DNA from 3 places in the Saccharothrix sp. AJ9571 genome. Region 3 is predicted to be linked to each of the others. Evidence: riboswitches for the same ligand, from Rfam matches in the RefSeq annotation. Region 3 holds a riboswitch; each other region holds the start of a gene.
The links. A riboswitch is a leader RNA that binds a small molecule or an ion and turns the genes downstream of it on or off. The one in region 3 is predicted to bind cobalamin.
Positions count from the first base shown of each region.

Region 1: another riboswitch for cobalamin. It lies ahead of L3Q67_RS30870 (TroA family protein); the one in region 3 lies ahead of L3Q67_RS09750 (prenyltransferase/squalene oxidase repeat-containing protein).
Region 2: another riboswitch for cobalamin. It lies ahead of metE (5-methyltetrahydropteroyltriglutamate--homocysteine S-methyltransferase); the one in region 3 lies ahead of L3Q67_RS09750 (prenyltransferase/squalene oxidase repeat-containing protein).

Region 1 covers NZ_CP091382.1:6,657,721-6,659,976, reverse strand. The annotation lists gene L3Q67_RS30870 (TroA family protein) at 1-930, opposite strand, end outside; cobalamin riboswitch at 985-1,171, opposite strand; gene L3Q67_RS30865 (family 43 glycosylhydrolase) at 1,272-2,256, shown strand, end outside.
Region 2 covers NZ_CP091382.1:6,048,595-6,050,850, forward strand. The annotation lists gene metE (5-methyltetrahydropteroyltriglutamate--homocysteine S-methyltransferase) at 1-1,173, opposite strand, end outside; cobalamin riboswitch at 1,285-1,536, opposite strand; gene L3Q67_RS28105 (ribonucleotide-diphosphate reductase subunit beta) at 1,579-2,256, opposite strand, start outside.
Region 3 covers NZ_CP091382.1:2,239,390-2,241,645, reverse strand. The annotation lists gene L3Q67_RS09760 (Gfo/Idh/MocA family protein) at 1-127, opposite strand, end outside; gene L3Q67_RS09755 (SCO2322-related protein) at 193-858, shown strand; cobalamin riboswitch at 851-998, shown strand; gene L3Q67_RS09750 (prenyltransferase/squalene oxidase repeat-containing protein) at 1,080-2,256, shown strand, end outside.

The DNA of each region.
Region 1 (2,256 bases), 4.4 Mb from region 3:
CCGGATCGACGGGTTCATCGCCTGCCCGCTGAGCAGCACGAAACGTTTGTTCCTCACGGCTTCGAGGTTCTGGGTGACCGGGTGCGATCCGAGGAAGGCGATCTTGGCCTCACCGGTCTCCGCGGTCTGCGAGCGGCGCGTCAGATCACCGAGCACGATCACCTGCGGATCGCGTTCGGCGACGGTCTCCCAGTTGATCTGCGGCCATTCCGCGTGGGTGTCGTCGAAGACGTTGCGCGCGCCGAGCGTGGTGGTGATGACGCCCGGCGCCCCGCAGCACCCGGCCAGGTAAGGGGATTCGGCGTTGGCGAACCAGTAGAGCAGGCTGACGTTCCGCGCGTCCAGGGTCGCGCGTTCCATCCGCCCCTTCAGCTCCGTGATCAGCTGCTCGCCGCGCGGTTCCACCCCGAACAGGCTCGCCAGCTGGCGGATCTCGGTGTAGACGACCTCCATGGTCAGCGTTTCGGTGCGCACCCCGTCGCCGCCGGCGTCGTTGTCCTTGAGGCAGTCGGTCGGCGAGACGTAGGTCGGCACGCCGAGTTGCTCGAACTGCTCGCGCGTGGCCACGCCGCCCTGGCCGAGCGTGGAGACGAACGAGGCCGCCACGAAGTCCGGCTCGACCGCCAGTACCGCCTCGAAGGACGGGTTGTTCTCGGCCAGCCGGGGCACCTTCGCGTTGTCGGCGGCCAGCGCGGGAAGCACCGGGTCGGTCCAGGTGGCCGTGCCCGCCATCCGGTCGGCCAGCCCCAGCGAAAGCAGGATTTCGGCACTGCCCTGGTTCAGCGCGACCGCGCGCTCGGGTGGCTTGGCCACGCTCACCCGGTGCCCGCAGTTCTCCGCGGTCCGGCCGGCGGGTGGTTCGGCGGGATCCGGCGTGCACGCGGTGAGGAGCAGCGCGGCGGCGATCAGGGCGAAGCGGAACTGGGGCACGGGCGATCCCTGCGTCGAGGGCCCGAACGCGGAGCCCAGCGGTCTGGTGGCCCCGGCCGCGCCGGGGTGCCAGCAGGTCTTCGGACTCGGGGTCGTCCGGGCAGAACGCCTTCCCGGACCGGAGTCCAGTGGCCGCTGTCCTGCCCGTCGCCGCTCACCGCTGCGCGTCAGCTCCGGATTCCCACCGGATTCCCTGACCCACGCCCGGAGCGTGGGTGCGACTGGCGCCCGGAAGGTATCACGCGGCCTGCCGGGCGGCCCTTGACCGGCCTGTGGGATGTCGTGCAATCTTTTCCGAAGTTGTTCGTTGTTGTTGAATAAGGTGCAGGAGCAACCTAAAGATGACCGCTTCCCGGTTCAGATCCGCTTCTCGGGCACTCGCCGCTCTGCTCGTCTCCGGCGCGATGGTGGCGGGGATCGCACCCGCCTCGGCCGCGCAAGTCCCGGACCACGGCACCGCCGAAGCCGGCAATCCGTTCGTCGACGGCTGGTACGCCGATCCGGACGTGGCCATCTACGACAACACCTACTGGGTCTTCCCGACGACCTCGCGGGTCTACGCCGAACAGACGCACCTCGACGCGTTCTCGTCCAAGGACCTCGTGCACTGGACGAAGCACAGCAACGTGCTGACCACCGAATCGGTGTCCTGGGCGAAGTACGCGGTGTGGGCGCCGGCCCCGATCGAGCGCGGCGGCAAGTACTACCTCTACTTCGCCGCCAACGACATCCAGAGCGACTCGGAGCACGGCGGCATCGGGGTGGCCGTCGCCGACCGGCCGGAAGGCCCGTACTCCGACGCGCTCGGCCACCCGCTGATCGACGCGTTCCACCACGGCGCGCAGCCCATCGACCAGGACGTCTTCATCGACGACGACGGTCAGGCGTACATGTACTACGGCGGCTGGGGCCACGCGAACGTGGTCAAGCTGAACGAGGACATGACCAGCCTCGGCACCTTCGAAGACGGCAGCACCTACCGCGAGATCACCCCGACGCCGGAGTACGTCGAGGGCTCGCAGATGTTCAAGCGGAACGGCAAGTACTACCTGATGTGGTCCGAAGGCGGCTGGACCGGGCCGAACTACTCGGTGTCCTACGCCATGGCCGACTCGCCGCTCGGGCCGTTCACCAAGCTGGACAAGGTGCTCGCGCAGGACCCCGCGGTGGCACGCGGCTCGGGGCACAACTCCGTGATCAACGTGCCGGGCACGGACATCTGGTACATCGTCTACCACCGGCGCCCGCTCAGCGAGACCAACGGCAACCACCGCCAGCTCGCCTACGACCGGATGAACTTCAACGACGACGGCACCATCGCGCGCA
Region 2 (2,256 bases), 3.8 Mb from region 3:
GCCGGCGTTCGCCCGGTCGGCGGTCGCCGCGCGCGCCGCGCTCAGGTCCGCGGGCTCTCCGGCGAGCGCTTTGCCGAGAAGAACCACTTCCTCGACCTTCTGCCTGGCGAAAGCCAGCCAGCCACGCAGCCGTTCGTCCACATCGGACTCACGGGCGGTGTCGTACGGCACGTGCAGCAGCGAGCACGAAGTCGACACGCCGACCGAGCCCGCGGTGCCCAGCAGGGTCGCGGCCTTGGCGAGCGCGGCGTCGGCGTCCACCCGCCAGACGTTGCGCCCGTCCACCACCCCGGCCAGCACTTCCTTGTCCCGCAACGCGCTTTCGGCCGCGACGGCGTGCACCGCGTCCGGCTCGGTGACCAGGTCGACCGCGAGCCCGTCGACGGGGGAGCGGGCCAGCACACCGAGCGCGTCACCCAGCGCCCCGAAATACCCGGCGACCAGCAACTTCGGCCGCCGCTCCAAGCCGCCGAGCGCCGCGTACGCCTGCCGCAGCGCCTCCAACTCCTCGGGCGTGCGATCGGCGGCGAAGGCGGGTTCGTCCAGTTGCACCCACCGCACGCCTTCGTCGTGCAGCGTGCCGAGCAAGCGCGCGTAGGCGGTGACCAGGTCGGGGAGCAGGTCGAGCGGGGTGAACCCGCCGGGTGCGCCTTCGGCCGCTTTGGCCAGCAGCAGGTAGGTGACCGGGCCGACGAGCACCGGCCGCGTCTCCACGCCGATGGCCCTGGCCTCGCGGTACTCGTCGAGCGGCTTGCCGCCGGACACGGTGAACTCGGTGTCCGGGCCCAGTTCCGGCACCAGGTAGTGGTAGTTCGTGTCGAACCACTTCGTCATCTCGAGCGCGGGCGCCTCCTGGACCCCGCGCGCCGCGGCGAAGTAGGTGTCGGTCGGCGACAGGCCCAGCTCGGTGAACCGCCGGGGGAGCGCGCCGAACAGCACGGTGTTGTCGAGCACTTGGTCGTAGAAGGAGAAGGTGTTCGACGGGATCGTGTCGAGTCCGGCCTTGGCCAGTCCTCGCCAGGTGTCCAGGCGCAGCCCGCGGGCCACCTTCTGGAGTTCGGCTTCGTCGATCCGGCCGGCCCAGTAGCCCTCGACGGCCTTCTTCAGTTCCCGGTCGGGACCGATCCTCGGGTATCCCAGAACGGTCGAACCCAGGCGGTTGTGCTCTGCCACTGCTCTCTCCTCGCGAGCTGGTCTGACAGCCCGGGGACGGAAAAGAACGCGCGCGAACCAGCGACCTGGTTCGGACGTGTCCTCCCGCGAGACCCGGACCCGCGCACGCCGGCGGCGCGCGCACCACGGGCAGGTATTCGGACTCACGGGCGGGGCTCCTCGTCGAACGACGAGGGGCCGGACCTACTGGCCGTCGCTTCCCGGGCACGTGCCCAGTGCTCGACCGCTTGCGCGGTGACGGCGTTCGTTCCCGCTTACCGCTGCGGGGCAGTCCCGGATTCACACCGGGTTCCCTGTTGCCTTCCCCCGGAGCGCGAAAAGCTCGGCCACGCCCCCGGGGAAACCAGTGGCGTGGCCGAGCCTAGCAAGATCCGCGCGGTGGCGGGTGTGCGCTCGCGCGCACCGTCAGTCCCAGTCGAGGGCCCCGCCGCTCTGGTACTCGATGACGCGGGTCTCGAAGAAGTTCTTCTCCTTCTTCAGGTCCATCGCCTCCGACATCCACGGGAACGGGTTCTCGTTCTCGCCGTAGATCGGCGCCAGGCCGATCTGCTGCGCGCGGCGGTCGGTGATGAAGTGCATGTACTGCTCGCACAGCTGCGCCGACAGCCCGAGCATGCCGCGCGGCATGGTGTCGCGGGCGTAGGCGACCTCGAGCTCGCAGGCCTCCACCAGCATGCCGCGCACCTCGGCCTGGAACTCCTCGGTCCACAGGTGCGGGTTCTCGATCTTGATCTGGTTGATGCAGTCGATGCCGAAGTTCAGGTGGATCGACTCGTCGCGCAGGATGTACTGGTACTGCTCGGCGATGCCGACCATCTTGTTCCGGCGGCCCAGCGACAGGATCTGGGCGAAGCCGGTGTAGAACCACATGCCCTCGAAGATCACGTAGAACGCCACCAGGTCGCGCAGGAACGCCTGGTCGGCCTCGGGGGTCCCGGTCTCGAAGTCCGGGTCCTCCAGGTTCTGCGTGTACTTCAGCGCCCACGCGTCCTTGTCGGAGATCGACGGCACCTCGCGGTACATGTTGAACAGCTCGCCCTCGACCAGGCCGAGGCTCTCGCAGATGTACTGGAAGGTGTGCGT
Region 3 (2,256 bases):
CGGCTTCGGGGCGGCGAGTCCAGATCGCGGTCAGCGCGGTGCCGGGGTGCTCCGCCAATCCCGGCGCGTGCACCGTCTTCGCCCAGGGACCGCCACCGACAAGGCCTACGCGCAACTGCTGATCCACGGTGACATCCTGCCTCACGCCTGGCGTGGGTTAACGTCTGGTGCCCTCTGGAGAAAGGTCGTCCCATGCGCCGGCTTCGGTCAGTCCTCGCGGTCGCGGTGCTCACCGCGGCCCTCGCTCCGGTGACCACCGCCGCCGCGGTGGACCAGGGCAAAGGCACGCCGGGGTACTGCCAGGACGCCAACGGGGTCACCGTGGTGGTCGACTTCCACGAGCTGGGCGGGGAGCCGATCGTCCGCTGCGCCCCCGGCGAACAGGCCAGCGGCCTGAGCGCGCTGCAGAACGCGGGCTTCGAGCTGACCGGCTCACAGCGCTGGGGGCTGGCCACGCTCTGCCGGATCGAGGGCAAGCCGGGGCCGGAGGCCGAGGGCTGCGCCGACTACCCGCCGGTCACCGCGTACTGGAGCTACTGGCAGGCGCCGGAGGGCGGGAACTGGGCGTTCGCGCAGTCGGGCGTGCAGGACTCGAAGCCCCCGGCGGGCAGTTTCGAAGGCTGGTCGTTCGCCAAGGACAAGAGCGCCGACGCCACCCCGGCCCCGCGGCTCGCGCCGGTCCGGCAGACCGGGACCTCCGGCGTCACGCCGGGCGGAGTCGCGTGGAACGGCGGCGAGGCACTTCCGGCGCCGCAGGATTCCGGTTTCCCGTGGGGCGCGGTGCTCGGCGGAGCCGCGGTGCTCCTGGTCGGCGGAGCGGCCGGGATCACTGTCTACCGGCGGAAGCGCTCTGCCTGATCGCTTCCGTGGTTCCACCGCTGTGGGTTACTGTCAAGTGCTCGTGTGGGGGAAGCCGGTGCGATTCCGGCGCTGACCCGCAACCGTGAACGCCGCCTCGCGGCGTGAGCCGGACTGCCCGCCGAGCAGGCAAGGCTCCACTGTCGAGGATTGCGGGCGGAGTCCTGGGGAAGTGGCTCCGCGCCGCGCGTGTTTCCCGGGCGTCCCGGGAAAGGTCGTTCATGCGTGCCTTCGTCCGTGCGCTCGCCGGGATCACCGGTGCGGGAGCGCTCGTGGCCGCGATCGCGCTGCCCTCGCCCGCCGCCGAAGCCGACAAGCACACCGCCGCCGGGGCCACCGCCGCGAAGTGGCTGGCCGGTGAGCTGACCGGCGGCACGCTCCCCGGCTTCATGGGCACCGACTGGGGCCTGACCATCGACGCGTTGTTCGCGCTCAGCGCCACCGGACGGCCCGAGGTGACGGCCGTGGCCGACGCGATCAACACCGGCGGCGCGGGCTACTACACCTTCCCGATCGACGCGAACACGACCGCCTGGATCGCCGGGGCCACGGCCAAGACGCTCACCGCCGCGGTCAGCGCCGGTCGTGACCCGAAGAACTTCACCGGCCGCGACATCCGGCAGGCCACCCTCGAGCTGATCGCGCCCGACGGCGACTTCAAGGGCCAGTTGCGCAGCAAGAACACCGGCAACGACGAGAGCAACACCTTCGACCAGGCGCTCGCCGTGCTCGGCCTGGCCCGCAGCGGCGGCGTGCCCCCGGACGCGGTCGGCTTCCTGGTCAAGCAGCAGTGCCCGGCCGGTGGCTTCCGCCTCGGCGGCTCCTTCGCCGAAGGCTCGATGGCCTGCACCGACGACAGCACCATCGACCCGGATTCCACCGGCATGGCGGTGCAGGCGCTGCTGGAGGCCGACAAGACCGGGATCGCCGGGGCGAAGGCCGCCGTCGACAAGGGCGCGGCCTACCTGGCGCGGACCCAGCGCGCCGACGGCTCGTTCGGCGGTTCGGGGCCGACCGTCGGCTCCAACACCAACTCGACCGGTCTCGCCGGGCAGGCGCTGGCCGCCAGCGGGAACACCACGGCCGCGAACCGAGCCGCCGACTGGGTGGTGACCCACCAGCTGACCACGCAGAACGCCGGGAAGGCCACCGGCGAACTGGGCGCGATCGCCTACCACAAGGAGTCCTTCGACGACGCCGTGGCGAACGCGGTCGGCGGCAGGATCCCGGACATGCAGCGCGACCAGTGGCGCCGGACTACCGCGCAGGCGTTGCTGGCGCTGGCGAAGGTGCCGATCACCCACACGCCCGTCGACCCCGGTCCCGGCCCCGATCCGGTCGACCCGCCGTCGGAGACCTCGGTGCCGTCGTCGTCCTCGTCGGCTCCGCCCGCGTCCA